2 regions of the Flavobacterium sp. RHBU_3 genome follow, and region 2 is predicted to be linked to the other one. Evidence: riboswitches for the same ligand, from Rfam matches in the RefSeq annotation. Region 2 holds a riboswitch; the other holds the start of a gene.
What was found. Region 2 has a riboswitch for S-adenosylmethionine ahead of ACLI1A_RS02760 (trans-sulfuration enzyme family protein). Riboswitches for the same ligand answer to the same signal wherever they lie in the genome.
Positions count from the first base shown of each region.

Region 1: linked by a shared signal. The riboswitch ahead of ACLI1A_RS01830 (homocysteine S-methyltransferase family protein) and the one ahead of ACLI1A_RS02760 (trans-sulfuration enzyme family protein) in region 2 are both predicted to bind S-adenosylmethionine.

Region 1 covers NZ_JBKJHC010000001.1:381,576-397,658, forward strand. Annotated here, with positions in the region: gene ACLI1A_RS01775 (GLPGLI family protein) at 1-208, shown strand, start outside; gene ACLI1A_RS01780 (carboxypeptidase regulatory-like domain-containing protein) at 252-3,005, shown strand; gene gldA (gliding motility-associated ABC transporter ATP-binding subunit GldA) at 3,284-4,189, shown strand; gene ACLI1A_RS01790 (hypothetical protein) at 4,193-4,318, shown strand; gene ACLI1A_RS01795 (GIN domain-containing protein) at 4,358-5,110, opposite strand; gene ACLI1A_RS01800 (acyloxyacyl hydrolase) at 5,134-6,234, opposite strand; gene ACLI1A_RS01805 (TlpA family protein disulfide reductase) at 6,315-7,166, opposite strand; gene ACLI1A_RS01810 (NAD(P)-dependent alcohol dehydrogenase) at 7,331-8,440, shown strand; gene metF (methylenetetrahydrofolate reductase [NAD(P)H]) at 8,514-9,470, opposite strand; gene metH (methionine synthase) at 9,552-12,251, opposite strand; gene ACLI1A_RS01825 (four helix bundle protein) at 12,248-12,607, opposite strand; gene ACLI1A_RS01830 (homocysteine S-methyltransferase family protein) at 12,635-13,636, opposite strand; SAM riboswitch class I at 13,736-13,841, opposite strand; gene ACLI1A_RS01835 (hypothetical protein) at 13,962-14,495, shown strand; gene ACLI1A_RS01840 (DinB family protein) at 14,506-15,057, opposite strand; gene ACLI1A_RS01845 (Crp/Fnr family transcriptional regulator) at 15,099-15,623, opposite strand; gene ACLI1A_RS01850 (hypothetical protein) at 15,675-16,083, opposite strand, start outside.
Region 2 covers NZ_JBKJHC010000002.1:101,194-117,276, forward strand. Annotated here, with positions in the region: gene ACLI1A_RS02700 (response regulator transcription factor) at 1-330, opposite strand, end outside; gene ACLI1A_RS02705 (sensor histidine kinase) at 327-1,610, opposite strand; gene ACLI1A_RS02710 (DUF1573 domain-containing protein) at 1,973-2,452, shown strand; gene ACLI1A_RS02715 (hypothetical protein) at 2,616-3,092, shown strand; gene ACLI1A_RS02720 (helix-turn-helix transcriptional regulator) at 3,082-3,282, shown strand; gene ACLI1A_RS02725 (methylated-DNA--[protein]-cysteine S-methyltransferase) at 3,301-3,783, shown strand; gene ACLI1A_RS02730 (hypothetical protein) at 3,879-4,352, shown strand; gene ACLI1A_RS02735 (hypothetical protein) at 4,434-4,904, shown strand; gene ACLI1A_RS02740 (YiiX family permuted papain-like enzyme) at 4,870-5,499, shown strand; gene ACLI1A_RS02745 (NAD(P)H-dependent flavin oxidoreductase) at 5,914-6,852, opposite strand; gene ACLI1A_RS02750 (S8 family serine peptidase) at 6,870-8,471, opposite strand; gene ACLI1A_RS02755 (EamA/RhaT family transporter) at 8,612-9,475, shown strand; SAM riboswitch class I at 9,599-9,703, shown strand; gene ACLI1A_RS02760 (trans-sulfuration enzyme family protein) at 9,843-11,018, shown strand; gene ACLI1A_RS02765 (homoserine dehydrogenase) at 11,072-12,295, shown strand; gene ACLI1A_RS02770 (LURP-one-related/scramblase family protein) at 12,458-13,048, shown strand; gene ACLI1A_RS02775 (3-hydroxyanthranilate 3,4-dioxygenase) at 13,252-13,794, shown strand; gene ACLI1A_RS02780 (single-stranded DNA-binding protein) at 13,946-14,278, opposite strand; gene ACLI1A_RS02785 (SIMPL domain-containing protein) at 14,450-15,169, shown strand; gene ACLI1A_RS02790 (class I SAM-dependent methyltransferase) at 15,172-15,879, shown strand; gene ACLI1A_RS02795 (hypothetical protein) at 15,902-16,083, shown strand, end outside.

The DNA of each region.
Region 1 (16,083 bases), on a different contig from region 2:
TATACTGGAAGTAAGCGACGGAAAAACTACTATACTATGCAGTAAAGTGGTACTAAACCCTAAAGAAAAAGCGGTTATAAAGAAGCCTACTACAGGCAGCAAGGTTACACAGGCTCAATACGAAGAAATGGTAACCAAAAAGATGGAAGAAATGCGCCAGATGGGCGGCCCTGGTGGCCCGGGCGGCGGCAGGCCTCCTCGTATGTAATTGCTTTAAAAACACCTTATTACTTCTTTACAACCACTATCGCATGAAGAATTTTTTCTTTGGGCTGGTACTCCTATTGTGTGCAGCCGCCCATTCGCAAACCATAAAATTTGAAGGAACCATAAAGGATTCCACGGGTACCGCGCTGGAAATGGCAAACATTATGGCGGTAAACAAGGCTACAAATGCCATGGACTCATACGCCATTACCGACGAAAAAGGACGCTATGTGCTAAACCTGAAACCCAATACCACCTACGGTATTAAAGCCAGCTTTATAGGCTATGATACCTTTGAACAAACCATAACTACCGAAAACGCTAATGTGGTAAAAAACATTACACTTACCGCAGGTGTACAGCTTAAGGAACTGGAAATTGTACACGAAATGCCGGTTTCGGTAAAGGGAGATACGCTGGTGTACAACTCTGATTCGTTTACAAACGGTACCGAGCGCAAGCTGGAAGATGTACTGAAAAAACTACCCGGAGTAGAGGTAGACAGCGACGGTAACGTAAAAGTGGAAGGCAAAACCGTTACCAAGCTGATGGTAGAAGGCAAAGACTTTTTTGACGGTGATACAAAGCTGGGCGTAAAAAACATTCCGGCTGATGCGCTTGATAAAGTAGAAGTACTGCGAAACTACAATGAAGTAGGGCAGATGAAAGGCCTTGTGAACAATGAGGAGAATGTGGCCATGAACATTAAGCTGAAAGAAGGTAAAAAGAACTTTTGGTTTGGAGATCTCACCGCCGGTGGGGGCGAAGGTAATGGCGGGCGTTATATACTTAACCCGAAACTGTTTTACTACAGCCCGCTGTACAGCGTAAACCTTATAGGCAACTTTAATAACACAGGCGAACTTCCGCTAACCATGCAGGACTACTTTAAGATGACCGGTGGTTTTCGTAACTTCATGAAAAAGGGTGGTACTAATTTTAACGTTAGTACTAACAACCTGGGTATATCATTACTGCGCAATAACAGGGCCAAGAATATAGAAACCAAGTTTGGTGCGGCTAACTTTAGCTTTAATCCTTCAAAGGCCTGGAGCCTTAGTGGTTTTGCCATAATCAATTCGGGGAGGAACGAACTGGAAACCCAAACCCGCAATACCATCCTTGATCCGGTAACACTGGAAACCCAAACCGTACAGGATACTAAGGAACATACCCTGCAACGCAGCGATTTCAGTATGGTAAAGCTGAGCTCGAGCTACAAGCCAAGCACACGCTTCCAGTTTGATTATGATGGTTTCTTTAAAATATCAAAACAGGGCGAAGATACCCAGCTGATGAGTACGGTAAGTCCGCAAACCGATCAAAGCCAGGATATCGCTACGGCCAAGAACCAAACGCCGTTTTCCATAAACCAAAACCTGAACCTGTACTACACAGCAGACGATAAAAACGTGTTCTCTTTTGAAGGGCAGCACCTGTACCAGGAAGAAGATCCGTTTTACAGGGCGGTGCTGGAATACAATCCGTTTCCGGGCAGCAGCACAGGCGACCAGTCGCTTAACCTGAACCTGGCCGATGCTACGCTGTACAACCTGAACCAAAGGCAGCTTGTAATAACCAATAAAACCGATGCTAAGGCCGACTGGTATTACCTGCTTACGCCAAAGGCAAACATAAACCTTACATTAGGCGACACCTATTCGTACCAGCAGTTTAACAGTAACCTGTTCCAGATACTGGATTCGGGCGATATGGATAACCTGGACGACAACAGCAAGAACAATGTACGTTACAGCTTTAATGATGTGTTCTTGGGGCTGCACTATAAGTTTATAGCCGGTAAATTTACCTTTAACCCGGGCTTCTCGGTGCATAGCTTTACCATGAACAACGATCAGCTGGGTACATCAGTAGGCAATAATTTCTACAGGGTACTACCCGATGTATACGCGCTGTACCAAATAAAAAAATCAGAGCGCCTGTTGTATACTTATACCGTAACCAATGAGTTTAGCGATATTTCTAAGTATGCACGTGGCCTGGTACTTAACAATTACAGTTCGCTTTTCCGTGGTAACCGTAACCTGGAAAGTGCTACGTATCAAACACACAACCTTAACTATTTCAGGTACGTGATGTTCAACTTTACACAGATTTTTGCCAACCTAAGCTACAGCAAAAGAGCTAACGACGTAAAAACCCTTGCAGCCTACAGCGGTATTAACCAGGTGAGCACCGTAGAGAACTCTAACTTTGCCGACGAAATAGTAAACGGTATGGCGGGTTACAACCGCACATTTGAGCGTTTCTATAAAGCATCGGTAAGCGCAAACCTTAGCTGGAACCGCTATAACAACTTTAGGGCAGACAGCTCTGTAGAAGATGAGGTAACCATGAGTAATGCACTGCGCCAGGTAACGGAACAGTTTACACAAAGCTACACCGCCAGCCTGGGAACCATATTTAAGGAATGGCCAAACCTGGAGCTGGGATACTCTATGAACATAAACAGCTACACAGGAAACAAAACGTATACACACAGCCCATATGCGCGCATGGATTACCTATTGTTTAATAACATAACCATTACAGCAGATTATACGTATAACCATTACTACAACAACACACGTACCAGCGATAACGAGTACGATTTCCTGAATGCAAGTGTAATGTACCTTACCAAAAACAAGGTGTGGGAATTTAAGGTAAGCGGTACAAACCTGCTGAATACTACTTCGCTAAACGACGATAGCTTTAACCAGTTTAGTACCCGTATTTCCAGGTACACGGTACAGCCACGCTACCTGATGTTTACAGTTAAATACAATATTATGTAGTATTTGCAAGACAAACTTTACAGGATATAACCCCGCAGGGGTGGCATGTTTATAGAAATTGTATATGCAAGAGTAAACAGAGTTCCGGAGGAACGGCATATTTTACGATTATATGCCGTTCCTCCGGAACTCATGTGTATGGACGGAATCATTTTCTATAAACATGCCGCTCCTCCGGAGCTAAAACGGCTTCGTTTTCCCGATGCTGTGGTTTGATTAAATATTTTTTACGATTTTAAGCAGTTACTTAGTATTTTTGTGCAAAACATTCGGTTATTATGTCTATTGAGGTAAAAGGGATAACAAAAAGTTACGGCGAGCAGAAGGCGCTCGATGCTGTTTCGTTTTCGGTAAATAAAGGTGAGATTGTGGGTTTCCTGGGGCCAAACGGTGCGGGTAAAAGTACCCTGATGAAAATACTTACCACCTACCTTGCTGCCGATAGCGGCGAGGCCAGCGTAAACGGAAGCGATGTGGCTGCCCAGCAAAAGGCGGTGCAAAAATCGGTAGGTTACCTGCCCGAGCACAACCCGCTGTATCTGGACCTGTACGTGCGTGAATACCTTGCCTTTAATGCCGATGTATACCACGTAAACAAAAGCCGCATAGAGGAAGTAATTCAGCTTACCGGCCTTACCCCGGAAGCACATAAAAAAATTGGTGCACTCAGTAAAGGGTACCGCCAGCGTGTAGGCCTTGCCTGCGCACTGCTGCACGACCCTGAGGTGCTTATTTTAGACGAGCCTACAACAGGGCTCGACCCGAACCAGCTTGTGGAGATACGCGACCTTATTAAGAATATTGGCAAAGACAAAACCGTATTCCTGAGTACACACATTATGCAGGAGGTAGAGGCCATATGCGACCGCGTAATCATTATTAACCATGGCAAGATTGTAACCGATAAGAAACTGAAGAACCTGGTTAAGGAAACCAGCGTAGAGCAGGTAATAGAAGTAGAGTTTGATACTGCTGTAGACGCCGCCCTGCTGGAAGCCCTGCCGAATATTGCCAAAGTGAAAAACACTAAAGGTAACCTGTGGGAGCTTACATTTAATGCTGATGCCGATATGCGTCCTGTGGTGTTTGACTTTGCACACGACAACAAACTGAAAACACTACAGCTTAACCTGAAGAACAAGAACCTGGAAAGCGTGTTTAGGGAAATGACCAAAAAGAAATAACCCATGTGCGGCGTACCGTTGCCCTGGTGGGTTGAAGAAATAGAAAAAGACAAGGATAAAGGCGAAAGCCCCGAAATTTCCGTTCCTGAAAAAGGGGAGGACAGTAGAGACGCATTGCATGCGTCTTAAATTTAATGACATATTGATGGAGACACATGCAATGCGTCTCTACTCATAAACAATTTTCCCTGTATACTTCCTATCAACCTCCACTATGGGCGGGTGGTTGAGCAATACCAAATTCCCGGTGGAATAAAGCGTGCCGGTAACCTGCTGGCTGGCCTGTACCATAATATCGTTGCTGCTGCGGTGAAACACCTTTACGTTTGTAGCATCGAGCCCCGTACCGTCAAAACGGGCATCACCCGAATAGAAGTTAACGCTGAGGTTTTCTACGTTTCCGGTTATAAAACAATCAAGGTTCTGGTTGTCTTCAATAGTCAGGTTATTACAGTCTACTTCCAGGCTTACTAAAGCCGAAGCCGTTTCGTTAAAAATACCCGACTGTATAGAAAGATCCGGAAAGTGCAGCGTACCTGCCGATCGCACTGTAAACTGCGTAGCGGTATATATCTGGCTGAGGTTTGGTGTAGTAACGGTTATGGTAGTGCTGTTGTACTTACGTACCCAGTTACAGTTGTTAGCATTAGTAAGGTATAGTTTTCTGTCAATTACTTCGGCGGTTATGTATTCTTTCAGGTTGGCCCCGGTTTGCACGCTTACGCTTTGTGTATCGCCTTCGGCAATAACCAGTTCTATCCCCGGAGATACATTAATACTGCTAAATTCCGGCACTGCAAGGGTATAGCTCACCGTATCGCCCATGCTCCTGAAACACTCCTGCGCATTATCGCTGTTGCACGACAGGAATAGCCCCGCTGCAAAAATTACCAGTAAAATGCGCAATGCGTAATTCATCATTTATAATTTAAAATTCAAAATAATTACAAGCGGTACCCCACACTAAACTCCATCACCTCTGCCTTGGCGCCGTGTGTTTTCAGGCCAATGCCACCAAAAATGCTTTTGCAGAAATAGTATTTCGCGCTTAGGCGCTGGTACATGCTGCCCGTGCTTTTATACGGTTCGTATACATAATAGCCCACCTGCCCTTCAAGCGATATACGGTTGATGTACAATTCGTACCCACCAAATAGCCCCACTTTGTGGTAGTCGGTATTTGGGTCGGTAGGCGTTTCAGGGTAGGCAGCCGACATATAGTGGATGTATTCCTTCAAATATTTCGGGATGAAAAACTCCGCCCCCAGCTGGAAACCGCTTTTCCGGCTGATACGCTTGTCGGCATACGCGCTAAAGGCATAGTAAGGATATTGCTTGCTGCCTATGACATCACTTTGGTTAAGCCCGCCACGGAACACAAAGTTGAAATGCACCGGCTGTTTGTAGTTGATAATGGTATCGTATACCATTGTCCTACGCACATTCGCGTCCTGTTTGTCAAAGGTATAGTTGAGCCCCACATTTACTGCCAAAGTATTGGTGCTGGTGTTGGGCGATTTCATACTGGCATTGCTGTGGTGTATAAATATGAGCCCCGCCTGTAGCCCGATGTTTTGTACAATATCCTCTTTTTTGTAGTTCAGCATAAAGTAGGTAGACGGCATCAGGTGGGCACCGTACGCATAATTGCGGTAATTGGTTTCCTTATCGTAAGGATTAGTATTATAAGCCGCACCCTGCCCAATGCGGAACATAAGGTTACGGTTAAAAAAGTAAAAGCTGTAGTGCCCGTACAGGCCATACATTTCGCCCAGCGCCTCATTCTTCATATCCTGATAGTGGAACGATACGCCAACGTCAGGGAAGTTATAAGCCGATTCCCATTCGTGGTTGCCGAATGTTTTTTTATTCAGGCTGATGACCATGCCCTCGGGGTGGGCGGTAATAAGGTGCTGTATGCTTTTTCGGTGCGGGATTATGTTGCCGTAAAAATAATTCGCGTCCACGCTGTAGCCACCTTCAGGTTGTTCCTGGGCAGCCATAAGGCACGAAAAAAACAGCAAAAACAAATGTATCCGCCTCATTTCATTGGTTAATGCGCCAAATATAGCAGAAATGATTTTCTGCCTGCTTAAGTTGCGGTAAATATTTGCTTAAATCAGGGCTAATCCTGTTTTTCTATGGGACCGGCGGTGATTGTTTTCTTTTTACCGGAGGTTAGCTTCTTCAGTAGTTTACGTATGTCTTTCGGTTTTTCTTTCATGCCCATAAACTCACCTGTATACACTATTTTGCCTTTTTTGTCAATGACCAGTGTTGTAGGGTAAAACATGATTCCAAATTTATCGCAAAGCTCTTTACTGTCGGCTACAATGGTATAGTCGTATTTTACGTTTTTTAGTAATTTTTCTACCTTTTCTTTTTCGCTAAACGTAATGCCAAAATAAGCTACTTCATCAGTGCCAAATTCCTCCCGTATTTTGTTCAGTTCCGGCATTTCCTTTATGCAGGGCGCGCAGGTGGTAAACCAAAAATCGAGAATAATTACCTTGCCTCGAAGGCTTTCGGTAGTGTATTGGTTGCCTTGTATATCGGTCATTACAAAATCATTCACAGAAGAATGCCTTAGTTTTTTCCGGTTCTTGTCATCCTCTTTAAAGTAGTTGTTCCAATACTTGTTATCTGCTTTTACCTCCTCATCCGTGCGTTTGTGCAGTATTTCATAAAAATCGTTGCTTATGGTATCGCGGAACGATTTTATGGTGTAATAAGATGCATCCTTACTTTTCGCCTTAAAAATAGAATCGGCATAGGGGCGCGTGTACGGTGTGCCGTCGTCTTTAAGGCGTATTATAGCATAAAAAATACTGTCGCGCTTGTTTTCAGGAAAGTTGTTAAGGTACTCTGTAAACTCGTGCTTTTTTTCTTTTCTGGCCGATGCCGGTAAAAAAGAAAAATTTTGCGCAAAAAGGGCAGTACTGCTAAACAATAACAGTAATAGGGATAATCTCTTCATGGTGTAATAATTGGTTTGTGTAATTTACAAAACAAAAAATAATAAGGTTTATTGTGTTCTTTTTAAGTTATTCTTAACGTGGTTTATGTTCATAGCTTCTGTTTTAAGTATTAAATTTGTGTAGGGCAAGCAACTTTTATTACATTAATTAAAACTTCAAATGAATGAAAATTCAAGCCGCACTTCTTAATGACTACGGAAAACCATTTGACTTAGAAACCGTAGAACTCGATACTACCCTTAAAAATACCGAGGTATTAGTAAAAATAAAAGCCACCGGGCTTTGCCACACCGACCTTACCGTTCGCGATAAGCAATCACCTTTTAGTGTACCTGCCATACTGGGCCACGAAGGCGCCGGTATTGTTGAAAAAGTAGGGGCAAACGTTACAAAAGTAAAACCCGGAGACCACGTGGTTTTGGCACCTGCCAGCTGTGGTAAATGCAACTCATGTAAGTCGGGGCATCCGTCGTATTGCGAAAAATTCTTCCCGCTAAATTTTGGTAATGGCCACAGGGAAGACGGTAGTTGCCCATACCACAATCATGAAGGTAAAGGTGTTGCCGGATTTTTCTTTGGGCAGTCGTCATTTGCTACCTATTCTCTTGCCGAAGAAAATAACGTGGTTAAAGTTCCTACCGATATTCCTATTGAAATGCTTGGCCCATTGGGTTGTGGTATTCAAACCGGTGCCGGTACCGTACTGAATGTTATTAAACCCGATGCCGGGCAAAGTATTGTAATAAGCGGGGTAGGGCCTGTAGGGCTATCAGGTATTATGGCTGCCAAAGCAAGGGGCTGTACTACCATTATAGCGGTAGACGTACACGAAAACAGGCTACAACTTGCCAAAGAACTGGGCGCAACACACACTATTAACAGCCTTAACGAATCGGTTACCGAGGCCATTACTACCAGGATTCATCCGGGTGGGGTACACTATGCACTCGATACTACCGGGCGCAATAATGTAATCAGTGATTTGGTGGCATCACTAAACTTTACCGGAAAAGCTGTGCTTGTAGGGGTATCGCCTACAGCTAACCTTGAAATTCCGAACAGCGCATTTACCATGGGGCGCTCGGTGCAGTTTGCCGTGGAGGGAGACAGCATCCCCGATATTCTTATTCCGCAGCTTATAAGTCTTTACAAAGCCGGAATGTTTCCGTTTGATAAGCTGATTAAATTCTATGATCTTAAAGATATTAATAAGGCGGTTGAAGATTCTGAAAAAGGTATTACCCTTAAGGCTATCCTGAAAATGCCCGAATAAAGTACTTTGTTGCTATAAAAAATGCGCCCCGTAAGTTTTGCTTACGGGGCGTATATTTTTATATAAATGTGATTTAAAAAATCTCCTTAGCTATCGCTTTAATGTTCTCGGCCTTGCCCATGCTGTAGTAGTGCAGTACCGGTATGCCGGCTTTAACCAGCTCTTTACTTTGGGCAATACACCACTCTATACCCACCTGTTTTACCGCCGCGTTATCTTTGGCCTTAACCACTTCCATAATTAGGTCGTCAGGAAGGTCTACGTTAAAGCGGTGGGGTATCATGTTCAGGTGCTTTTTAGTAGCAATAGGCTTCAGTCCCGGAATAATAGGCACGGTAATACCCTCCTTGCGGCATTTGTCTACAAACTCAAAAAACTTCTGGTTATCAAAAAACAGCTGTGTTACTATGTATTGGGCGCCGTTTTTTATTTTCTGTTTCAGAAAATGAATGTCGCTATCCAGGCTTGGTGCTTCCATGTGTTTTTCAGGATAACCTGCTACACCAATGCAGAAATTAGTAGATGCCGAGTTTTGCAACTCATCATCCAGGTAAATACCGTTGTTCAGGTTTACAATTTGCGTCACCAGTTCCGATGCATAGGCATGTCCGTCTTTTTCCGGGCGGAAATAAATCTCGTTTTTCACGGCGTCGCCACGTAGTGCCACTACGTTTTGTATGCCCAGGAAGTCAAGGTCTATAAGGAAGTTTTCGGTATCCTCCTTAGAAAAACCACCACACAGTATGTGCGGAATGGCATCTACCTGGTACTTATTTTGTATAGCCGAACAAATACCTACCGTACCGGGACGTTTCTTCACTACACGGCGCTCCAGCAGGCCACTTGGGAGTTCTTTATAGTCGTATTCTTCCCTGTGGTACGTAACGTCTATAAACGGCGGTTTAAACTCCATAAGCGGGTCTATACCATCAAAAATAGATTGTATGTTTTGCCCCTTAAGCGGCGGCAGTATCTCAAATGAAAACAGGGTTTTGCCCTGCGCGTTTTCTATATGTTCGGTTACTTTCATTTTTTTGTTGTTAGTTTTTGGTTACTGGTTGTTAGTTTTTAGATTGCTGATTGCCAACAACCAATAACTAACAACCAACAACTAATCTGCTATATTAGGATTCAGCCATTTGTTGGCTACATCTATACTTACGTTTCTTCGTTTTGCGTAGTCCTCTACCTGATCGGCTTTTATCTTTCCAAGCCCAAAGTACTTACTCTGCGGATTTGCAAAATAATACCCCGATACCGATGCCGCCGGCCACATGGCAAGGCTTTCGGTAAGTTTCACACCAATCTGCTTCTCTACATCCAGCACTTCCCAAATAGTATTTTTTTCCAAATGGTCCGGGCAGGCAGGGTAGCCCGGTGCCGGACGTATCCCTTCATACTGTTCCTTAATCAGGTCGGTGTTACTAAGGTGCTCGTCTGCGGCATAACCCCAAAGTTCTTTACGCACTTTTTCGTGCAGGTATTCGGCAAAGGCTTCCGCAAATCTATCGCCCAGTGCCTTAGCCATAATGGAATTATAATCATCATGTACCTGCTCAAATTCGGCCGCTTTTTCATCTACACCAAAACCGGTGGTAACACAAAATGCACCCATGTAATCCTGCTTGCCGCTTTCTACGGGAGCCACAAAATCTGCTAATGCAATGTTTGGCGCGCCTTTGGTTTTTTGCGATTGTTGCCTTAAACTTAAAAAAGTAACCAATGGCTCACCGGATTCATCAGAAAGGGCAATATCATCATCATTAACGGTATTCGCCGGGAATATCCCGAAGATGCCTTTGGCTTCAAACCAGTTTTCATCTACTATTTGCGTTAGCATTTTCTGGGCATCGTCAAAAAGTGATTGCGCCTGTTCGCCTACCACATTATCCGTTAGTATAGCCGGGTACTTGCCGTGCAAATCCCACGTCTGGAAAAACGGCGTCCAGTCGATATACGGAACCAATTCCTCTAACTTCGGGTATATGGTTTGTACGCCCAGCTGTTTCGGAACATAAGGTGTATAAGCATCCCAGTCTATTTTAAACTTGTTTTTACGGGCATCAGCTATACTAAGGAAATCCTTTTCACGACTACGGTTTAGGTAGCCCTCACGTAGTTTGTCGTATTCCTGGCGGATGTCTTTAGCGTAATCTATCTTATTCGCGTTAAGCAGGTTGCCTGCCACGGTTACGGCACGGCTGGCATCGTTAACGTGTATCACCGTTTCGCTGTATTCCGGGGCGATTTTTACCGCAGTATGTGCGCGGCTGGTCGTGGCGCCGCCTATCATTATTGGTATGGTAATGTTAAGGCGTTCAAGCTCTTTGGCAAGGTATACCATTTCGTCAAGCGACGGGGTGATAAGCCCACTCAGGCCGATGATGTCTACCTGTTCCTTAACAGCGGTTTCTATGATTTTTTCGGGCGGAACCATTACGCCCAAATCGATGATTTCAAAATTGTTACAGGCCAGTACTACGCTTACAATGTTTTTGCCAATGTCGTGCACATCGCCTTTTACAGTAGCCATAAGTACTTTACCGGCACTCGAAGACTTGCCGTCTTTTTCAGCCTCGATAAATGGTAATAAATATGCCACTGCTTTTTTCATTACACGAGCCGACTTTACTACCTGTGGCAGGAACATCTTACCCGAACCAAACAGGTCGCCCACCACATTCATACCCGCCATAAGGTTAATTTCAATAACCTCAATAGGTCGGGTGGCTGCAAGGCGAGCTTCTTCCACATCGGTTTCTATAAACTCATCAAGTCCTTTTACCAGTGCATGGGTTAGGCGTTCCTGTACCGGAAGGCTACGCCATTCCTGTGCCTGTTTTTCGGTAACTTTTACGTCGCCTTTTATATTTTCGGCAAAAGCCAAAAGACGCTCGGTAGCATCATCCCGGCGGTCCAGGAGTACGTCCTCTACGTGTTCCAGCAAGTCTTTATTTATGTCGTCGTATACCTCAATCATCTCAGGGTTTACAATACCCATATCCATACCGTGCTGTATGGCGTGGTACAAAAATGCCGAGTGCATGGCCTCGCGCACCTTGTCGTTACCACGGAAGGAGAACGACACGTTACTCACCCCGCCGCTTACGTGGGCGTAAGGGAGGTTGGTGCGTATCCATTTGGCAGCCATGAAGAAGTCAATCGCGTTGCGGCGATGTTCTTCCATACCGGTGGCTACCGGGAAAATATTCGGGTCGAAAATAATGTCTTCCGGAGGGAAGCCTACTTTTTCAACCAATATATCGTAACTGCGTTTACATATTTCTATACGGCGCTCGTAGGTATCGGCTTGGCCTACCTCGTCAAACGCCATGATGATGGCTGCTGCACCGTAGCGTTTTATTTTTTTGGCGTGGTCTATAAACAGTTCCTCGCCTTCTTTAAGGCTTATTGAGTTTACCACACTTTTACCCTGAGCCACTTTTAGTCCCGCTTCAATGATTTCCCATTTAGAGCTGTCTATCATTAAAGGCACGCGGGCAATATCAGGTTCAGATGCTATTAGGTTCAGGAATTTGGTCATCGCATACACACCATCCAGCATTCCCTCGTCCATATTCACGTCGATAATCTGCGCGCCGCCTTCAACCTGCGCACGAGCAATATCGAGTGCTTCCTCGTATTTTTCTTCTTTGATTAAACGCAGGAACTTGCGCGAACCGGTTACGTTAGTACGTTCGCCCACGTTTATAAAGTTACTTTGTGGGGTCACTATAAGTGGTTCTAAACCGGACAAGCGTAAATAACGGTTGTTGGTTGTTGGTTGTTGGTTATTGGTAACTTCACTCATGCCTGCATCTTCTTGTAATAATTAATAAAACCGTTTAAAAGCCTTTTGCATGATTGAATTAATCCAACAAGCTCTTCAAATTCTTTTTCATTTAAATATTTTTGGTCTAAAGCCAAATAACATTGTGTTTCAAGTTCAAATAAAGATCCTCTGGCAATATGGAGGAAATGTATTGTTTCTTTGGTGGTTTGCCTGCCACATCCTTCAGCTATATTTGAAGGCACCGATACGGCACACCTCCTCATTTGGTTTGTTAGTCCGTATATTTCTTCCTTCGGAAATTGTTTTGTTATTGTGTAAAGGACATTGGTCAATTTTCTTGCTTCAACCCAAACATCTAAGTTAGTATATACCATATAAGTTCTCGTTCTGTCCAACAACTATCAACCAACAACCAACAACCTTCTAGGCTCATATTCAGCAGCAACATCTGCTATCAATTTTATGTGTTCGGGAGTCGTCCCACAACAACCGCCAATTATATTAATCAGGTTGTCATCAAGGTATTCCCTAATGAGTGCCTGCATTTCTTCGGGTGTTTGGTCGTACTGGCCAAAGGCGTTTGGTAATCCTGCATTTGGGTGTGCCGAAACACTAAATTGCGTGTTGTGCGCCAACCTGCGCAGGTAGGGTTTTAGCTGGTCTGCGCCCAGGGCACAGTTAAAGCCTACGCTTAATAACGGTATATGCGAAATGGAAATCAGGAAAGCCTCTACCGTTTGCCCGCTTAGCGTACGCCCACTGGCATCGGTAATTGTACCGCTCACCATAATAGGAATATCGAGGTTACGTTCGTCCTTCACTTCCTCTATGGCAAAAAGCGCTGCCTTGGCGTTTAGTGTATCGAATATGGTTTCTACCAATAGAATGTCAGAACCACCATCAATCAGTGCATTAACCTGCTCTTTATAAGCAATACGAAGGTCGTCGAAGGTTACGGCGCGGTAGCCTGGGTCGTTCACATCGGGGCTCATGCTGGCGGTACGGTTAGTAGGGCCTATAGAGCCCGCTACAAAGCGAGGTTTGTCGGGGTTGGCAGCGGTAAATTCGTCAGCTACTTCCCTCGCTAGGCGCGCCGACTCATAGTTTAGCTCGTACACAAGGTCTTCCATGTGGTAATCGGCCATGCCTATGGTAGTGCCACTAAAGGTATTGGTTTCCACAATATCGGCTCCGGCAGCAAAGTACTGGCGGTGCACATCTTTAATGGCTTCGGGTTGGGTAAGGCTCAGCAGGTCGTTATTGCCCTTAAGCGGGTGCGGAAAATCCTTAAAGCGTTCGCCGCGAAAGTCTTCTTCGGTAAAATTATGGCGCTGCAGCATGGTTCCCATGGCTCCATCAAGTATCAAAATGCGTTTAGCAAGCGCGTTGTGTATCGGTAACATTAGTTTCAGGTTTAAAGTTTCAAGTTGCTCAAAGCACTTAAAATTTGTTTCTAAAATTATGTCATCAGGTGGGGTAGAAGGGAGGAAGAAATTCCGTTTCTGTTATCTATCCGCGTTTTACTTGGTAGAATGTAGCACCTTCTTTACAGGGAAAGGGTTGCTAAGGCTTCGCAGGGTCTAATCCCTCCACCTTTCGTGATAACATGTTGCAATTGTGTTAAAGAACACTGCAAAAGTAATATATAGATTTGTAGAAAGCAAATAATTGTTATGGGACTAATTAGGAGGTGATTTTTATTAAATTTACGATTCAAACCACAACCATATGAAACTATTATATTCCTTTCTGATTTTATTCATTATTGCATTTAATGTAAACGCACAGGAACCAAAAAAAACGCAAGCAACGGTTTTAATAGATAAATTAAGTTGGGAATCCCTGCCCATAACCTGTAACTATGCTTTAGTACTTAAGGAAACAGATTCTGTTTCAAATGAGTTGGTCAAATTGGGAAAGCCAGTAGCAGCAGAATTGCTTACGGCAATTAAAAGCCCTGAAAAATCCGCAGCAATCCATGTTATACTTACTCGTATTTATGAACCGAAAAAAGGAGGCTTAGGTACAGTTTATATTTATAAGTGTAAAGAACCTGTAGGTTGGCATTATGTGTATAATGGATTAACCTGGCAATGGCTTACTGAAGGTGGTGATTCAATATCGCAACCTGAAATTGATAAGATATATCAATATTGGTACAATAAAATAATCCTTCATAAAAAAGGACATCTTGATAAATATGAAGTGATTTTTGAAAGATTAAGGGCAGAAGATGAAGTGCAATATCCTTGTGAAAAGTAAAAAACCAACCCTAAGCTGCTTTTGCTCCTGCAAGTGCCTGTTCGGCCTGTTGCAGGTGCCTGATGTTATGATTGATGATGAACCGGAAAACATCGCCCAGCTTTAACTGTATAAGGCTGGAAATGGATGTTTTTATTTTTACCCTGTTAAGGCTTACTTTTTGTGCCAGCTCCATAAGGCGGATAAGCTCCTGCTGTTGCAGTATAAACCGCTCTATAACTGCTGTGTCAAGGTTAGTGCTTATGGGGTTTTTATCTTTAAACGTCTTCATTTTTTTCAGCTTTCCCTTTGGCAGCATGCTTTTGGCAAAGTAATCGCCTAGCAGCCCGGGTTTAAATACCGGTTCGGTTTGCTGCGCAGCTTTTTTTATCCTCTTGTCAATTTCCGGTAGGTAAAAATCACCGTACAGGTTCAGGTGTTCCAGGCATTCTAATGCGTTCCACGCGCCGGGTGCCGGTCTTTGGACAAGTGTGTTGAGGTCTGCTGTTTGGAATGCCTGCGCAGTTAGTATAGCCTTTTTTGTTTGGGCTATAAGTTCTTTAAGTAATAGTGCTGATTGCATAGTGCTATTATTTTACAGGGCAAATGTCGGTAAGCCGGTTGTTATTTTCCTTGATTGAAATCAACACTTTTCAGTCGCGATAGGGTTTCGGGGGTCATACGCAGGTAGCTGGCTATATAGCGGTGCGGTATCTCCTGGAATAACTGCGGGCTGCGCCCCATTACCCTGCGGTAACGCTCTAGTGGCGATGTTGTAAGGATGTCTACCTCGCGCTCCATTTGCTGTACAACCAGGTTTTCCAGTACGCTTATCCACCAGTTACGGTTAGCATCTTGTTGCAGGAAGTTGTCCATTTGTGCTTTGGTAACAACTTTTACAACGGTTTTTTTTATGGCCTGTATGTAAAATGCCGATGGTTTCCCTGTTAAAAACGAGTCAAGCGACACCACAAGGTTGTTTTTGTACCCAAAACGGATGATTTGTTCTTCACCCTCATCCAGTACAAAAACCTTTATACTGCCGCTTTCTATATAGTATACATTGGTGTCAATGCTGCCGCCTTCCTTTAAATAACCATTGCGGTTAAGGGTAATGGTGGTTTCGGCAAGGGCAATGATTTCGTTCATATTGGTTGTAAGTTGTAAACCAAATGTACAAAATCGGCATAAAAAAGCAGCCTATGCGGCTGCTTCCTTTGTTTTTCCGGCTACTTGCAGTACGGCATCATACAGCGCATTGCCTGCGGCAGTGGCATCGCCGGGTACCGATGGTATAAAACGGTAGCCCAGCCCGCGGGTTTCGGTAAGGAACTTAATGCCCTTTTCGAAATTCTCAGGCAGGTACTGCACCGTTTCGTTAATCGATACAATGCTGAAGCCCGTGCGTACCAGCGTAGGGTACTCGGCAGGCAGGTCGGCACTTGGCGTGGCATCTACAAAAATTACGTTATGCAGGTCGTGCTCCAGTACATACTCTACCACATCGTCTATCTTAAACGGAATGGCAAAACGTATAAAGTTGGCTTCCCATGCATAGCCGTCGGCGTCTTTCTCAAAAAAGGCCACACTGCTGTTAGTAATCACCGGA
Region 2 (16,083 bases):
AATAAGCTCCTCTATGCTGTACGGTTTTACAAGATAATCATCGGCACCCAGTTTAAGGCCTTTTATACGGTCTTCTTTAAGCGTTTTCGCCGAAAGGAATATAATGGGTACCTCTATGTCTATAGTGCGTATGGAGGCCGCTATTTCAAATCCGTCCATTTCGGGTAGCATTACATCCAGTATACATAGGTCGTACCCGCCTTTTTTAAACGCATCAAAAGCTTCCCTGCCGTTTTCAAAATGGGCTACATCATAGTGCTGCTCCAGGTTATCTGCGGTAAGAAATGCCAGGGTGCTGTCGTCTTCTACATAGAGTATCTTCTTTTTCATGCAAGGCTGTTTTTGGGTATTTCTATACTTACCGTAACGCCCGCTGTGGGATGGTTGTTACGGATGGTTATTTTCCAACCGTGAAGTTCACAAATCTTTTTTACATAAAAAAGCCCAATGCCAAAGCCTTCTACATCCTTTTTATTTTCGCGCGGTATGCGGTAAAAACGGTCAAATACAAAATCTATATGCTCGGGTGCTATACCCGGGCCGTTATCCGTTACCTGTATCAGGAGTCCTTTTCCTCCGGGTTTCAGGTTAATAAACACTTCGGGTTTCTCGGTGCCGTACTTTATGGCGTTTTCTACCACGTTGTACAAAATGTTGTAAATGTGGAACTCATCGGCGTTAACCCTGTGTTCCCGGCTGTCCATGGTAAGCGAAATATGCGCTTTTTCAAACTTAATCGATGCATTTTCCTTAACCAGTTCCAGTGTATCGGCCAGCAGGAAAGGCTTTTTCTCCAGCCTGCCTATACCACTGTCGCTTTTAGCAACAGATAAAATACGCTCTATGTGCTGGTTTAGCTTGTTGCTTTGGTCTATTATTATTTTAAGGTAGCGGCTCAGTTTAGGGTTATCCTCTATTTCGTGCTGCTTTACTGCGTAGTTACTGGCTATTAGGATAGACGACAACGGGGTTTTAAACTCGTGCGTCATGTTATTAATAAAGTCCTTTTGCAGTTCGGTATAGCGTTTTTGCTTCAGGAGCAGGAATACCGAGTATACATAAATAACCAGTACCAGGAACAATACCCCCGTATATATCCAGTACTGCCCCAGCGAGTTAAGGTAGCTGTGCGTCATTTTAGGGAAACGTACCGCAAAGTAATACACCAGCCCGGGGCGCTTGGTAAAACAGTTTACACATTTCAGGTTCTCGTTAGTAACCTGCTGACCCTCCATGTTTATATATTCGCCATACACCATTTCATCACCAGAGCAGTCATAAACGGCATACTCATAGTCCATGTCCAGCTTTACCTTCAGGAACTGGTTTTTAAGGTAGTAGTCCAAGACCCCAGCTTCAAACTGGTCGTTAACGTTTACCACATAGTAGTCGTCGGCTATTTTTTTTATGGGGCTGTCTACCGGCGGTTCGGTACTGTTGTCTGTGTAAATTTTAGACACCACATCCTGGAGGGCAAAGTGTATTTTATCGCCCAGTTCCTTGCGTTCAAAGTTATAGGCTTCCCTAAGCATTATAAGCTGCATGGTAATAACACCTATTATGGCTATAAGGCCTATGAAAACAATGATATTTAGCTTATTAAATTTCAATTTCCTAAAAGAATTAGTACACAAATATGCACTTATATTTTGATAAAGTTTATTTGCCCAAAACCGTTAACAGGTAGTTAACAAGCGTTTGAAAGCTGTTAACAAAGGTATGAATAAGTGTTGCTTAGTTTTGCAGGTACCCATGGGATATAAACGGAAGCCGGTTTTTTTGGAACACTATTTGTTTGCCCCAATAGCGTCTTTATTGCAGGTATTGCCTTTTTTGCAGTGAAATTGTTTAGCCGTTAACATGTCATTAACAAGACTTTGAAAGCGGTTAACAAAAAGCAACCGATAAGGTAATATATTTGTGATACTGAAAATTGAAGAGAATTTATTAACTAATAGTAATTTAATTAATTATGAAAACCCTTAAACTAACATTTTTAGCTGCTGCCGCACTTTTTGTATCAGCTACAGTAAGTGCTCAGGAAGTTGCTAAGAAAGCTGAGGCTAAACCGGTTCCTGCTGCTGTTGCTGCACCTGCTCCTCAGAAACCAACAGGACTTACTTTTAAAGAAGACCAACACAACTTTGGTGATATCGAAAAAGGTAAACCGGTAACTTATGAGTTTACTTTTAAAAACACTTCAAAAGAAACCATCCTTATTACTAACGTGAAGGCTTCTTGCGGATGTACTACTCCAAACTGGACAAAAGAGCCTATTAAACCAGGCGGAACAGGAAACGTAACAGCTACTTACAACGCTGCTAACCCTGGTCCTTTCACTAAAACTATCACTGTAACTACTAATGATACAGACCAGAACAAAATCCTTACCATTAAAGGTAAAGTAAACGCTCCGGAAGCTCCTGCTGCTCCAGCAACTACTAACCAATAATTTAGGTAAGCTTACTATATAATGACCGTCGCACATAGTGTGGCGGTTTTTTTATGCTCTGTACAATAAATATCCTGACCGGTTCGTTTTAAAAAATGTAAAGTTTGTTTTACTTTATGAAAAATATATTTTACATTTGATTCAACTTTAAAAATCAACCGTTATGAAAACAGCGTATTTATTTCCGTACCGCTACAAATGGGTAAGCGGCATTGTGTTTGTTATAAGCGTCATTTCATTATTATTACTTCTCTTTGCCGATATTCTATGCGACGACAATCTGAAAATAAAAATAATTAACTTTTTTGGTTATTACCGAGGTGGTATAATAAAACCAAACCCTTTTTATGATCTCTTTTTGGATGAAATCTTTGTAAGCCTTGCAATTATTTCAGGATTGATTTATGGATTTTCAGCGGAGAAAAATGAAGATGAAATGGTGGCCGCTATTAGATTTAAAAGCTTGGCAATAGCTATGGGGATAAACTACTTAGCTCTTTTTGTTTCTTATCTTTTAGTATATGGAATGAGTGTATATATAGTACTATATTTTACAACGTTTAGCCCTCTGCTGTTTTATATTATAATATTTCGTATCAATATGTTCCGTTTTAATACATTGGCCTCCCATGAAGAATAACATAAAAGTACAGCGTGCCATACACAACCTTACCCAGGCCGAACTGGCCGATAAAATAGGGGTAAGCCGCCAAACCATAAATGCCATGGAAGCGGGTAAGTATGTGCCCAGTACGGTACTGGCATTAAAGTTGTCGGCATTGTTTGGTGTGGGTGTAAACGATATTTTTACCTTAGAGGAAGGCGAATAGTTTTTGTACCTTAGCATTATGGAAACCGTAAAGGCTTATTTTAAAACCCCGCTCGGCATTGCAATTATTGAAGGCAATGATGAAGGCATTTGCCGCATTAGTATCTTAGATGAAACCCCAGAAGAAATTGCTGCTGAGGTTCCGGCTGCTTTAAGGGCTGCGGTAATGGAACTTGAAGAGTATTTTTCGGGCAGCAGGCAGGAGTTCACCTTTACTTTAAACCCTCAGGGGACCGATTTCCAAAAAAAGGTATGGCAGGAGTTGGTAAATATACCTTATGGTAAAACTACGTCGTACCAGGAACTTTCCATTAAACTGGGCGATGTAAAAGCCATACGTGCGGTGGCATCGGCTAACGGTAAAAACACGCTATGGGTGGTAGTGCCCTGCCACAGGGTTATAGGCTCAGACGGTTCGCTTACCGGGTATGCAGGCGGATTGTGGCGCAAAAAATGGCTGCTGGAGCACGAAACCCCGCCCATACAGCAAAGCCTGTTTTAGGGGATTCCTGTTATAAACAGATAAATTTTAACACAAATAATTTCTATATTAAGTGCAGCGTTTATAACGTTGCATTTTTATTTATAACCAACTTTATGAAGACTTTTTCAGACAATCCGGCGGTGCCGGAAACAACGTACATTTATATCTCAAAAACCCGTATGTATGTAAAAATTGTATTGGGTGTAGTATTTCTTGTAAGTGCCGTAATCTTATTCTTTAGTGAGCAATCGGGTTCAGCATTAGATGCAAGAAAACAGAATGTTATAATGTACGCTGCGCCTGTATTTGCGCTGTTATTCTTTTACCAGGCGTATAAAGGCTTGAACAACAAAGAGCCGCAGCTTATATTAAACGACGAAGGTTTAAAACTACCGGACAAGCCTATAATGCTATGGAGCGATATATCTGATATTAACCTTACCTGGGGAGGCACTGAGACACTTCGTTTTCAATATAAGGGAAAGATGACTACGATACCTACCGGAAAAATAGGTGTTAAGCCCACGGCATTTACAAACCTGTTAGACACTTACCGATTCAGGAGTATGCAAAAAGCTTCGAATTAAGCTGAAGATTTTAACACAGAAAATTTCTATATTAGATGCCGTGCTCACAGCGCGGCATTTTTTATTTATAACCAACCCAACATGGCAACAATCCGCAAAGTACCTGAAAAATTTATCATTAGGAACAGCTATACAATGGGCATATTTTTAGTCCTGTTTGCTCTTGTTGCCCTAATTATTGTTTTAGCTTCCGGCAACCAGAAATCAGCTCAGGAAGGCTTCTTTCTATATATTATGATAGCAATTGCTGTTTTCACATTGTTTAAGGGACTTAAGCTTATTATAGACCAGAAACCTAAAATAATTATTAGTGCTGAAGGCATAGATTCTGAAAAAGCAGGTTTTGTTTCCTGGGAATGTATAACAGACGAAAGGATGACTGAAAATGATAACAGCGACAGCTCATCTTTCTTTCTTGAATTTAAAAACCGGGGAGTTGATGAAAAAATTGAAATTAGCTATATGTCTTTGAAGCCAAAAAGATTAGCCGAAATATTACCCATTTACCGTCAAAATTATGAAGAAAATACTGCTGCTCATAATAATCTGTAGTGTTACGTTTGCCTGCAAAAAGAATCATGTAGTCCACGCTGATAAACTACACAACGGCGACATTATTTTCCAGACGTCTACATCCGCGCAAAGCAAGGCGATTCAACTGGCTACACATTCGGAATACTCGCATTGTGGGGTTATCTATGAAGATGACGGGCAGTGGTACGTGTTTGAAGCCGTACAACCGGTAAAGAAAACACCGCTCGAGGACTGGATAGACCGTGGCCAAAACGACAGGTATGTAATAAAGCGCCTTAAGGACACTACTGCGCTTACGCCATCGGCACTGAAAAAGATGAAGGCGGTAGCAAAAACCATGAACGGCAAGGATTACGACCTCTATTTTGAATGGAATAACGACCGTATTTATTGCAGCGAACTGGTATGGAAACTCTACAAAGAATCTACGGGGCTGGAAATAGGGCACCTGAAACAGCTCAAGGATTTCGACCTTACTGCCCCGCCTGTAAAGCTAAAGCTTAAGGAACGTTATGGCAACAATATCCCTATGGATGAAAAAGTAATTTCCCCTAAGGATGTTTACGACAGTGAATTGCTTGAAACAATAGCCGGAACCTATGTTGCGCCATAAGAAAACCATAATCGGTACAATTGCCCTGATGGTCATAACTTTTGTATTGATGCAAAGTAGCTCCGCAGACTATCTGAGTTCCATAATTCCCGGATGGAATACAATACTATTTCCAAAAATGCTATTCACCCGTATTGTGGGGCTTTGGTTCGTTGTGGTTTTACTAATCTATTTCTTTTTGTTGCGAAAAGAAACCAGTAGTACTACCGCGTATACCTATCTAATTATGACGGTGCCGTTCATTTTATGTGATGCATTGTTATCTCTTTCTAATTTTTTTGGCAACATACTCTATGTGTGCATTCCGTTATTCTGTATTGCCATAATATCCTTTGTGGTAGCACAAATTATATTTGTAATCAAGCTTTTTAGCTATACAATAAAAAACCGCAGTAAATAACTGCGGTTCTGTGTTTATAGCGAAGCTATCTCAGCCTTAGCCTGTTCAAATTCTGCCATCATATCGGTTACTATATCGGCAGCAGGTTTTATATCATGAATCAACCCTGCAATCTGGCCTATTTCGAGTTCACCTTCTTCCAGGTCGCCCTCAAACATACCCTTTTTGGCACGGGCACGACCCAATAGTGTTTTAAGATCATCGGGAGTTGCCCCCTTGGCATACAGCGCCATAAGGTCGTTGTAGAATTTATTCTTTATCAGCCTTACAGGAGCCAGTTCTTTCAGGGTAAGGTGGGTATCGCCCTCCTGCATTCTCACAATCAAATCCTTAAAGTTCTGGTGCGATGATGCCTCGGGTGTAGCCACAAAACGGCTGCCTACCTGTACGCCGTCGGCACCCAGTACCATAGCTGCAAGCATACCACGACCTGTGGCAATACCACCTGCTGCAATAAGCGGAATGCTCAGCTGTTCCTTAACCATGGGTATCAGGGTAAAGGTGGTGGTTTCCTCACGGCCGTTATGTCCTCCGGCTTCAAAGCCTTCGGCTACTACGGCGTCTACCCCCGCTTCCTGCGCTTTCAGGGCAAATTTTACACTGCTTACCACGTGTACTACCGTAATGCCTTTTCCCTTAAGAAAAGCGGTCCAGGTCTTGGGGTTTCCGGCGCTGGTAAAGACAATCTTCACGCCTTCTTCCACAATAATCTGCATGATTTCCTCAATGTTAGGGTACAGCATGGGTACGTTTACGCCAAAAGGCTTATCGGTAGCGGCCTTACACTTGCGTATGTGTTCGCGCAGCACCTCGGGGTACATAGACCCTGCGCCTATAATGCCCAGGCCACCGGCATTACTTACGGCGCTTGCCAGTTTGTATCCGCTGGCCCATATCATCCCGGCCTGGATAATGGGATATTTAATGTTAAACAGTTGGGTTATTTTATTCATGGGTTTGGGTTATAGTATCAGTTTTTTACCAGCTTTCCGGTGCTGTTGCCTAAGGCGTTTTCTATGCGGTAGTTGTATATTCCGGCAGATAACCTGCTTATATCTACCTGGTTTTTGGCAGTTGTTAGTTGAGTTTTCATCACTATTTGCCCCAGGTTGTTGTACAGCACAAAATAAGCTGCTTCACCTTCCGGCAGGTTGATGTTTACTACATCATTCACCGGATTCGGGTACACAGTTATGCCATTTTTATCGGCCTTTGGAGTGTCGAGTGTACTTTGGTATGCCGCCCAAAAATCAGGGATGCCGTAGCCATAATAGGCATTCGGCGTGGTATACCGGTCGGCTGATTGTTTTATAAGTTGCAGCAATTCGGCATTGGTCAGGTCGGGCAATGCCTGCCACAAACAAGCCACAAGCCCGGCTGTTATGGGGCTGGAAAACGAAGTGCCGTTACCCGTGTAGATATTACCATCGGTAGCAGCATAAGCACTGCCCAGGCCCATAGCCATAACATCGGGTTTTATGCGGTTGTCGGCGCTTGGCCCTATCGAACTGAAGTACGCATACTGCTCACTACTGTCTACAGCACCTACGGTAAGCACGTTTACCGCATCGGCAGGAACGCCTATGTGCGGGTTTGCCCCAAAGCCACTGTTACCCGCCGAAACGACTATAAACATACCACGGCTAAAGGCAATATCTGCGCCTCGCGAAATAAAGGCTGTTTGTCCGTCCATTTCGTCGTAAGTATAGCTGTAAGCAGCATTTTCGTAGGTAAAATATCCAAGGGAAGTATTTATAACATCGACACCCAGGCTGTCGGCTTCTTCGGCGGCTTCCACCCAAAACGATTCTTCCACGGGGTTTTCATACGTCATGCTTTCGGTTACAAAAAGATAGTAAAACGCATCGGGCGCGGTACCCACAAGCTGGTTGTCTGCATATCCGCCCATAGTGCTCAGTACCATAGTGCCGTGTGAGCCTCCTGTATATACGTTGTCTGAGTTTTCTACAAAATTGTGCCCGCCCAGTACCAGGTTGTTGTCGTACAAATGCTGCATTACCGGAGAACTGTCAGTATTAGGGAAACCCGCATCGAGCACGGCAATAGTCATGCCCGTACCGGTAAAATTCGCCTGGTGCAGCAGGTGCCCGTTCAGCATCTGTATCTGCGTAGCCCCTGTACCGTAGTTGTACTCGGTTTGAGTTTCCAACTGTTTGTTAGTGGGTTTTGTTTTTGCCTTGGCAGGTTTTCCGTTCAGGGTGTCGTCGGCAAAATCTACAGATGCCACATACGAAAGTGAGGTAAGGGCGGTAATATCTTCTATAGTACCACGAACGTGCATGGCATTTAGCCATTTGCTTTTTGCCATAACGGTAATGCCCGTTGCGGTAGTAACGCCGTCTATGTATTCAGGGTGTATGGGTACGTCTTTTTCGTCTAAGGCTATACCTTGGTTAGTACGCCTGTCCAGCGCTTTTTGCGACAGCATTTCCAGCGGATTTGCCAGGTAATAGTCGGTATCCGGTTTGTCTGTAAAATATACCCAGGCATCCTGCTGGGCAAATACAGGCGAAACAAAAAGTATAAACAACAGTATGCAAAGTCTTTTCATAAGGCAATCTTTAATTCCTTAAACCACAAGCTACAAACGTAACACTATACCGTACTTTTGTGATTAGGCTTTCAAATATACGATTTATAACGCCATCAAATTTTAAAAGCCTATTTTAGCGCGTTTAAAACTTTTTAGAGATGCTGTACTTAATGCTGAGCATACTATGCAGCGTATCGGTAGGGGTTATTTTTAAAATTGCAGGCAAAAATGCACGCCGCAGTACCCAGCTGATATTGTGCAATTATGTAGTGGCACTGCTACTGTGCTACCTTTTCTTTGAACCCGAAACCAATGTTGCTTACCTTCAGGATCACTGGGCGCTGTACGGTGCGCTTATGGTGCTGCTACCGTCTATATTCCTGTTCCTGGCTGCTTCTGTAAAACATGTGGGCATTGTAAAAACCGATGCTGCCCAAAGGCTGTCGTTGTTTATACCCATACTGGCCGCATGGCTTATATTTCGGGAGGCATTTAACGGCTGGAAAATACTGGGGCTTGCAGTAGGTTTTCCTGCACTGCTGCTGATACTTAGCAAGAAAGGCGAAGCCGGAAAATCGGGGCGCGACTGGCTGTATCCGGCGGTAGTGTTACTGGGTTTCGGTATTGTAGACACCTTGTTTAAACAGGTGGCGCTGCTGCAAAAACCGGGGTATACCACATCGTTGTTTATAATATTTGCGGGGGCATTGGTGGTAACTTTTGCCGTTACGGTATACGAAGCGGTTTTTCAGCGCAAAAAAATAGAACCCATTAACTTTGCCTACGGGTTACTTATAGGCATTTTTAACTTTGGGAATATCCTTTTTTACCTAAAAGCGCATAAGGCTTTTGCCGAAAATCCTTCTACGGTTTTTGCTTCCATGAACATGGGGGTTATTGTTTTGGGTAGTCTTACCGGGGTATTTTTGTTTAAGGAAAAACTTACATTTAAAAATTATATCGGAATAGTGCTGGCACTGTTGGCAATAATTTTCATTACATTGTCGCAAATTTTTAAATAGTGTAAATGTTTGTTAATTAGTGTTTTGTGGATTAAATTCAAAAGAGGTTGAAAATTTTTTTCAAAAAATGTTTGGAAAATAAAAAACTCCTCCCTTACCTTTGCTGCAAGTTCTTCAAAATTATTCTTATCCAGAAAGACCGAGGGAATTGACCCGATGACGTCTTGGCAACCTGTTGAAAAATAAGGTGCCACATTCAACCCTGCCTTTGGTAGGGAAAGATAAGTAAGAAACAGCAATTATATAATTACACATATATGCCTTTCTGACTTGTCGGGAAGGCTTTTTTTATTTTATGCCTTTTCGATACCTGGCTTTGAATAGTTTTTGAGAAACGTAAATGTTTAACAAAAATTAATTCGAAAAGATGAAAGAACAAACTGCAATCCTGAACAACCTGCCTATCGATCCATTAACCGGAAGTATTTCGGTGCCTATTTACCAAACTTCAACATTTGTGCAGGATGCACCAGGCGTACACAAAGGTTTTGACTATGCCCGCAGCAACAACCCTACCCGTAAGGTACTTGAAGATACTATTGCCCAACTTGAAAACGGTACTAACGGTTATGCTTTTGCCAGCGGCCTTGCAGCCATTGATGCTGTTATAAAACTGCTTAGCGCCGGTGATGAGGTTATTGCAGTAGACGATATTTACGGTGGTGCTTTCAGGTTGTTTACACATGTGTACCAAAAATTTGGCATCAGCATTAAGTACGTAGATACTACAAACGCACAAAACGTAGCCGATGCCGTAACCGACAAAACCAAACTTATCTGGATAGAGTCGCCTACAAACCCTACACTAAAAATTTCTGATATTGAGGCTATTGGTAAAATTGCCAAAGCAAACAACATACTACTTTGCGTAGACAACACTTTTGCTTCGCCAATAGCACAAAAACCACTTAACCTTGGTGCCGACATCGTGGTACATAGCGCTACAAAATACCTTTCGGGCCACAGCGACCTTATTGCCGGCCTTGTAGTAACCGCTACACAGGAACTTGGCGATAAGATAAAATTCATACAAAATGCTTCGGGTGCTATCCTTGGGCCGTTTGACAGCTGGTTAGTAATCCGCGGTATAGAAACCCTTAGCCTGCGTATTAAGGCACATGCCGAAAATGCACAGAAAGTGGCCGAATACCTTCTTGAAGAAAAACTGGTTAAAAACGTATACTACCCAGGCCTTGCCACGCACCACAACCACGAAATTGCTAAAAAACAACAAAAGTACTTTGGCGGTGTTGTAACGTTTGATCTGGTTATAGACGACAAAGAACTTGCCAGCAAAATAGTAAGCAGCACTAAGCTGTTTAAGCTTGCCGAGAGCCTTGGTGGTGTGAAGAGCCTACTGTGTTTACCGTGTGAAATGACCCACAAGTCTATCCCGGCAGAAAAGCGTTACCAGGCAGGTGTTACAGATAGCCTTATACGCCTTAGCGTAGGCCTTGAAGATGCAGACGATCTTATTGAAGACCTGAAACAGGCTTTTGCAGTAGCAGTAAGCGTTCAGGAAAATGCTACAGCGACCGTTTAATAAAAAGAAAAAATAAAATCACCTCAGGATAGGGAAAAATGGCTAGAAAACAATTGAATATAGGCTTATTTGGGTTTGGTGTAGTAGGGCATGGCTTATATGAAGTACTGCAAAAAACTCCGGGCCTTCAGGCAACAATCAAGAACATTTGCGTAAAAGACAAGAACAAGCAGCGTGAAATAGGCCCGGAAAATTTTACGTACGATAAAAACGACATCCTTAACGACGACAGCATTAATGTTGTGGTAGAGCTTATAGACGATGCCGATGCTGCATACGAAATTGTAACGGCTGCACTAAAAAAAGGAAAGGCTGTGGTAAGTGCCAACAAAAAGATGGTGGCCGAACACTTTGCCGAACTGCTGCAACTGCAACGCGAGTACAATGTGCCGCTGCTGTATGAAGCAGCTGCATGTGCCAGTATGCCAATAATCCGAAACCTGGAGGAGTATTATGATAACGACCTGCTGGATTCTATTGAGGGTATTGTAAACGGTAGTACAAACTATATACTTACCAAGACTTTTTCGGAAAACCTTAGCTATGCCGACGCGCTGAAACAGGCACAGGATCTTGGCTTTGCCGAAAGCAACCCAATACTGGATACCGGCGGTTTTGATGCCAAATACAAACTACAGATACTGCTTGCGCACTCGTTTGGTTACATAGCCACCCCGGATGAGATATTTAACCTGGGTATAGACAACATAGGTGAGCTGGAGCTGAAATACGCTAAAGAAAAAGGCCTAAAAATTAAGCTGGTAGCACAGGCTTTTAAAGGTGCAGACAATACCATTTCGGCGTTTGTAACCCCTAAGTTTGTAACTCCTGAAGACAGGTTGTATAACGTAGACGACGTGTTTAACGGCGTACTTACCAAAACCTACTTTGCCGATACGCACTTCTTTGTGGGGCGTGGGGCAGGGGCGTATCCTACGGCATCGGCGGTGCTGTCTGATATTTCGGCACTAAGCTACGATTACCGTTATGAATACAAGAAAATACTACGTCAGGAAAACCTTAGCCTGAGCAACGATGCCGAGCTTAAGGTGCTGCTGCGCCACCAAAAGGACGACGCTGAAGCCCTGAAACTGAAATTTAATACCGTAGAGGAAGCCTACCTGAACAACAGCGAAGGCTACATTACAGGAGATATTACACTAAATAACCTGAAACAACTACAACAACAATACGGCACCGATGTTTCTTTTATACTTATTAATGTAGTAAAGGAAACAAAGAGCGCCTCCACAGCGCAGGTTGCAGTACCTGCGTAACAAACAAGGATTTTCTTTCAACTATTTTCCAATTACCGGAAGCCTCCCTACACCACTGGGGAGGCTTCTTTTTTTTAACAAAAAACCGTTTATGTTGTTCTTTTAGTTATATTAGCGCTGCTAATTTTTTAAAAAGTTCAATTTTTTAACCAACCACCTATTATGGAATCAACCTTCTTTGACGGGAACACGTACTTTATTGATGAAAAAGTAAACATGTTCAAATTTGAAAACGCCTACCGTTTATACGATGGCGAAGGCAAACAACTGGGTAACATTAACCAGAAACTTACCGGCGGACAAAAAGCGCTAAGGCTTTTGCTAAACAAAAAAATGCTACCGTTCCTGCTGGAAATCCGTGACGAACAAGGACAGCTTCAGGCTACTATTTCTCGTGGATGGACATTCTTTATGTCTAAAATCGTAATTGCCGATGCAACCGGAACGCCTGTAGGACAGATTAAGCAAAAGTTTACCCTGCTAAAACCTGCTTTTAATATTATGGATATGGCCGGTATTTCGCTGGGGTATATTAAAGGCGACTTTGTAGCGTGGGACTTTAAAATCACCGATGCTAAAAACCAACCGATAGGTGTGGTAAACAAAAAGTGGGCAGGTGCGCTTAAAGAGCTGTTCACTACGGCTGATAAATACCACGTACACATTAGTGGCGCTCTGGAAGACAAAAGAACACGTATAGCTATTATTTCTGCCGCAGTAACCATAGATATGGTACTGAAAGAAAGCAAGTAATAAGTAGTATACCATACAAAAAGCAATAAAGCGACCCGAAAAAGGTCGCTTTTGTTGTTTAAAGAAGTTTGGCATACCGCCAAAAAACTGATAAAAATCAGCGGTGGTGCGGCAGAAAGCCGTAATTTTATGAGGAGTTTACAGTGCTTGTTTCACTGCTTAGATTCGTAACTGATAATTTATAATTCCAAATTGAAAATACTATGGCACTAACACCGCCTTTTAACCTGAATAAATGGATTGATGATAACCGCCACCTGCTAAAACCACCGGTAGGCAACAAAAATATATACCCGCTTTCTGATGATTATATAGTTATGGTAGTAGCCGGCCCAAACGCCCGTAAAGACTACCACTATAATGAAACCGAAGAGCTGTTTTACCAGCTGGAGGGCAGTATAAAGGTAATTGTTCAGGATGAAGGCGAACGCAGGGAAATGGAACTGCACGCCGGGGATATGTATCTGCATCCGGCCAAAGTACCCCATAGCCCTGTACGCAGTGAAGGCTCTATAGGCCTGGTAATAGAGCGTGTAAGGGCAGGCCGCGGCTTTACCGACGGGCTGCTTTGGTTTTGCGACAACTGCAACCACAAACTGCACGAAGTATACTTTGAGCTGCACAACATAGAAAAAGACTTCCTGCCGCACTACAAGCACTTTTACAATTCGGAAGCGCTGCGTACCTGCAAAAGTTGCGGGCACGTACTCCCTACTGATGAGCGCTATGTAGCCAAAGAGGAATAACAATAACTTTTTTTGTCCATTGTCACCCGGCACGGACTGCATCATTACCCATAACGGTTTGTGTGCAGCCCGTGCTTTTTTACATTTGGTTGGTACTGTTGGGCAACAAGGCATTAAAAATTGGTTGGGTTGTTAAGCGCGGTTGGTTTTGCTATCTCCCGAATAAAATAATTTCACTGATAACTATTTCAGTAATGTATTTCTTTTCACCGTTCTGGGCGTCGTAGCTGCGGTAGGTAAGCTTTCCTTCCAGGGCAAGCTCCTTGCCTTTGGTCACGTATTTTTCTACAATCTCTGCGGTTTTCCCCCAGGCGGTAACATTGTGCCACTGTGTATCGGTTACCTTTTCGCCCTTGTCGTTATAAAAGCTTTCGTTAGTAGCTACGGTAAGGCGTGCCAGCTTTTTACCGTCGGTAAAGGTTTTTATCTCCGGTGCGTTACCCGCATTGCCTATTAGCTGTACCCTGTTTTTTAATGTATTCATGGCGTATAAGAAATTAAAAAGTTAACGTTATATGTATTGGTTATCTGTGTATCTTTCAATCACATTGCAAAGTTGCGCCAACCGCCAACCCACAATCGGTAGTTAACCGCTTATTATCGGTTGTAGCCATTTGTAAACGTTTGTATGAATAATAAAAACCAATTATCACCCATGAAAAAACACTTCTTCTTATTACTATTTGTTACCTGTGCTGCCTTTGCGCAAACGCCTAAAACCGGTAGCGAACTTGTAGCCGAGGGTAAGGCAAAAGTTAAGGTAAAACCCGATGTGGTAACCCTTAAAGTTGATGTACGCAAGCGCAACGATGTAGAAGCGGAGGCTCTAAAAGCCCTGAATACCGAAACCACTGCCCTGAAACAATACCTTGTAAAATCGGGTGTGCCGGATAAAGCCATAAAAATTGCCGAATATTCTGTAAGCAGTAACGACCGCTACAACAGTTCTGCCCCGGAAAAGAAATCGTATACGGCATCTGCATCGCTTACCATAGAAATGCAGCTGGATAACAAACTGCTTGATATGGTGTATACTGAATTACAGTCGGGCAAGTACCAGGACGTGTCGGTAAACTATACCACAGGACTGTCTGAGGAATTACAGAAAGCCACATCGGTAAAACTTTTAGAAAAAGCCATAGCTGATGCCCGTGCCAATGCCGATAACATGGCCAAGGCTTTGGGCGTAAATATTTCAGGAGTGAAGAGTATCTCTAAATCGGGCAACAACGAACGTTATTATAGGGGTAGTAAATCTTATGAATATGTGTCGAGGTCGCCGCGCTATATGGACGGCACAGTTTTAGGAAACACGGAATTGACAGAAAAGGAAGTGGAAGAAGAGGTTACCATCATCTACGAAATAAGCAAATAACTATGCAAAAATCTACCGTAGCACAAATACGCGAGCGTTTTGATAACGATGTGGAACGTTTCAGCAACCTCGATACCGGGCAGATAAGCACCATCGATGCCAAAATATCGCTGGAGCTGATAACCGAATCGGCTAAACGCATTGTACCCAATGCCATAAATTTACTTGATGTAGGCTGCGGTGCGGGCAACTATACCCTGATGATGTTGGGCAAGCTGCCAGGCCTGAACTGCACCCTGCTCGATTTGAGCCAACCCATGCTTACGAGGGCATTAGAACGCGTTAGCCCAAACACTACGGGCAGTGTAGCCACCGTGTGTGCCGATATCAGGGAAGCGGGACTGGAAGAAGGAAGCTATGATATTATACTGGCAGGGGCGGTACTGCACCACCTTCGCGATGATGCCGACTGGGAAACCACCTTTACCAAGCTGTACAACCTGCTGAAACCCGGCGGCTGCCTGATGATTAGCGACCTGATTATTCAGGAAACCGATGCTATAACCGGCTATACCTGGGAGCGCTACGGCGATTACCTGGAGGGAGTAAACGGTGCAGACTACCGCAAGCATGTTCTGGACTACATAGCCATGGAAGACTCACCCCGCAGCATGACGTACCAACTCGATTTAATGAAACGCGTAGGCTTTACCAAAACCGAGATCCTGCACAAGAATATGTGCTTCGGGGCTTTTGGGGGAGTGAAGTAACAAAATCCATATAAAACAGCTGATGAAGAATATTTTAAAATGGCTGGCGGGGTTAGGCTGCCTTGGAATGGTTATCTATATAGGGTACTTCGTTGTTTCTTTTTTGGCAATAGCCGGAATGTTTGATACAGATTATAGCGTAACGGAACTGAAAGAACATTTTGAGAGTAAAAAAACCGAAATCTATGAACTGAAAAGGTATTT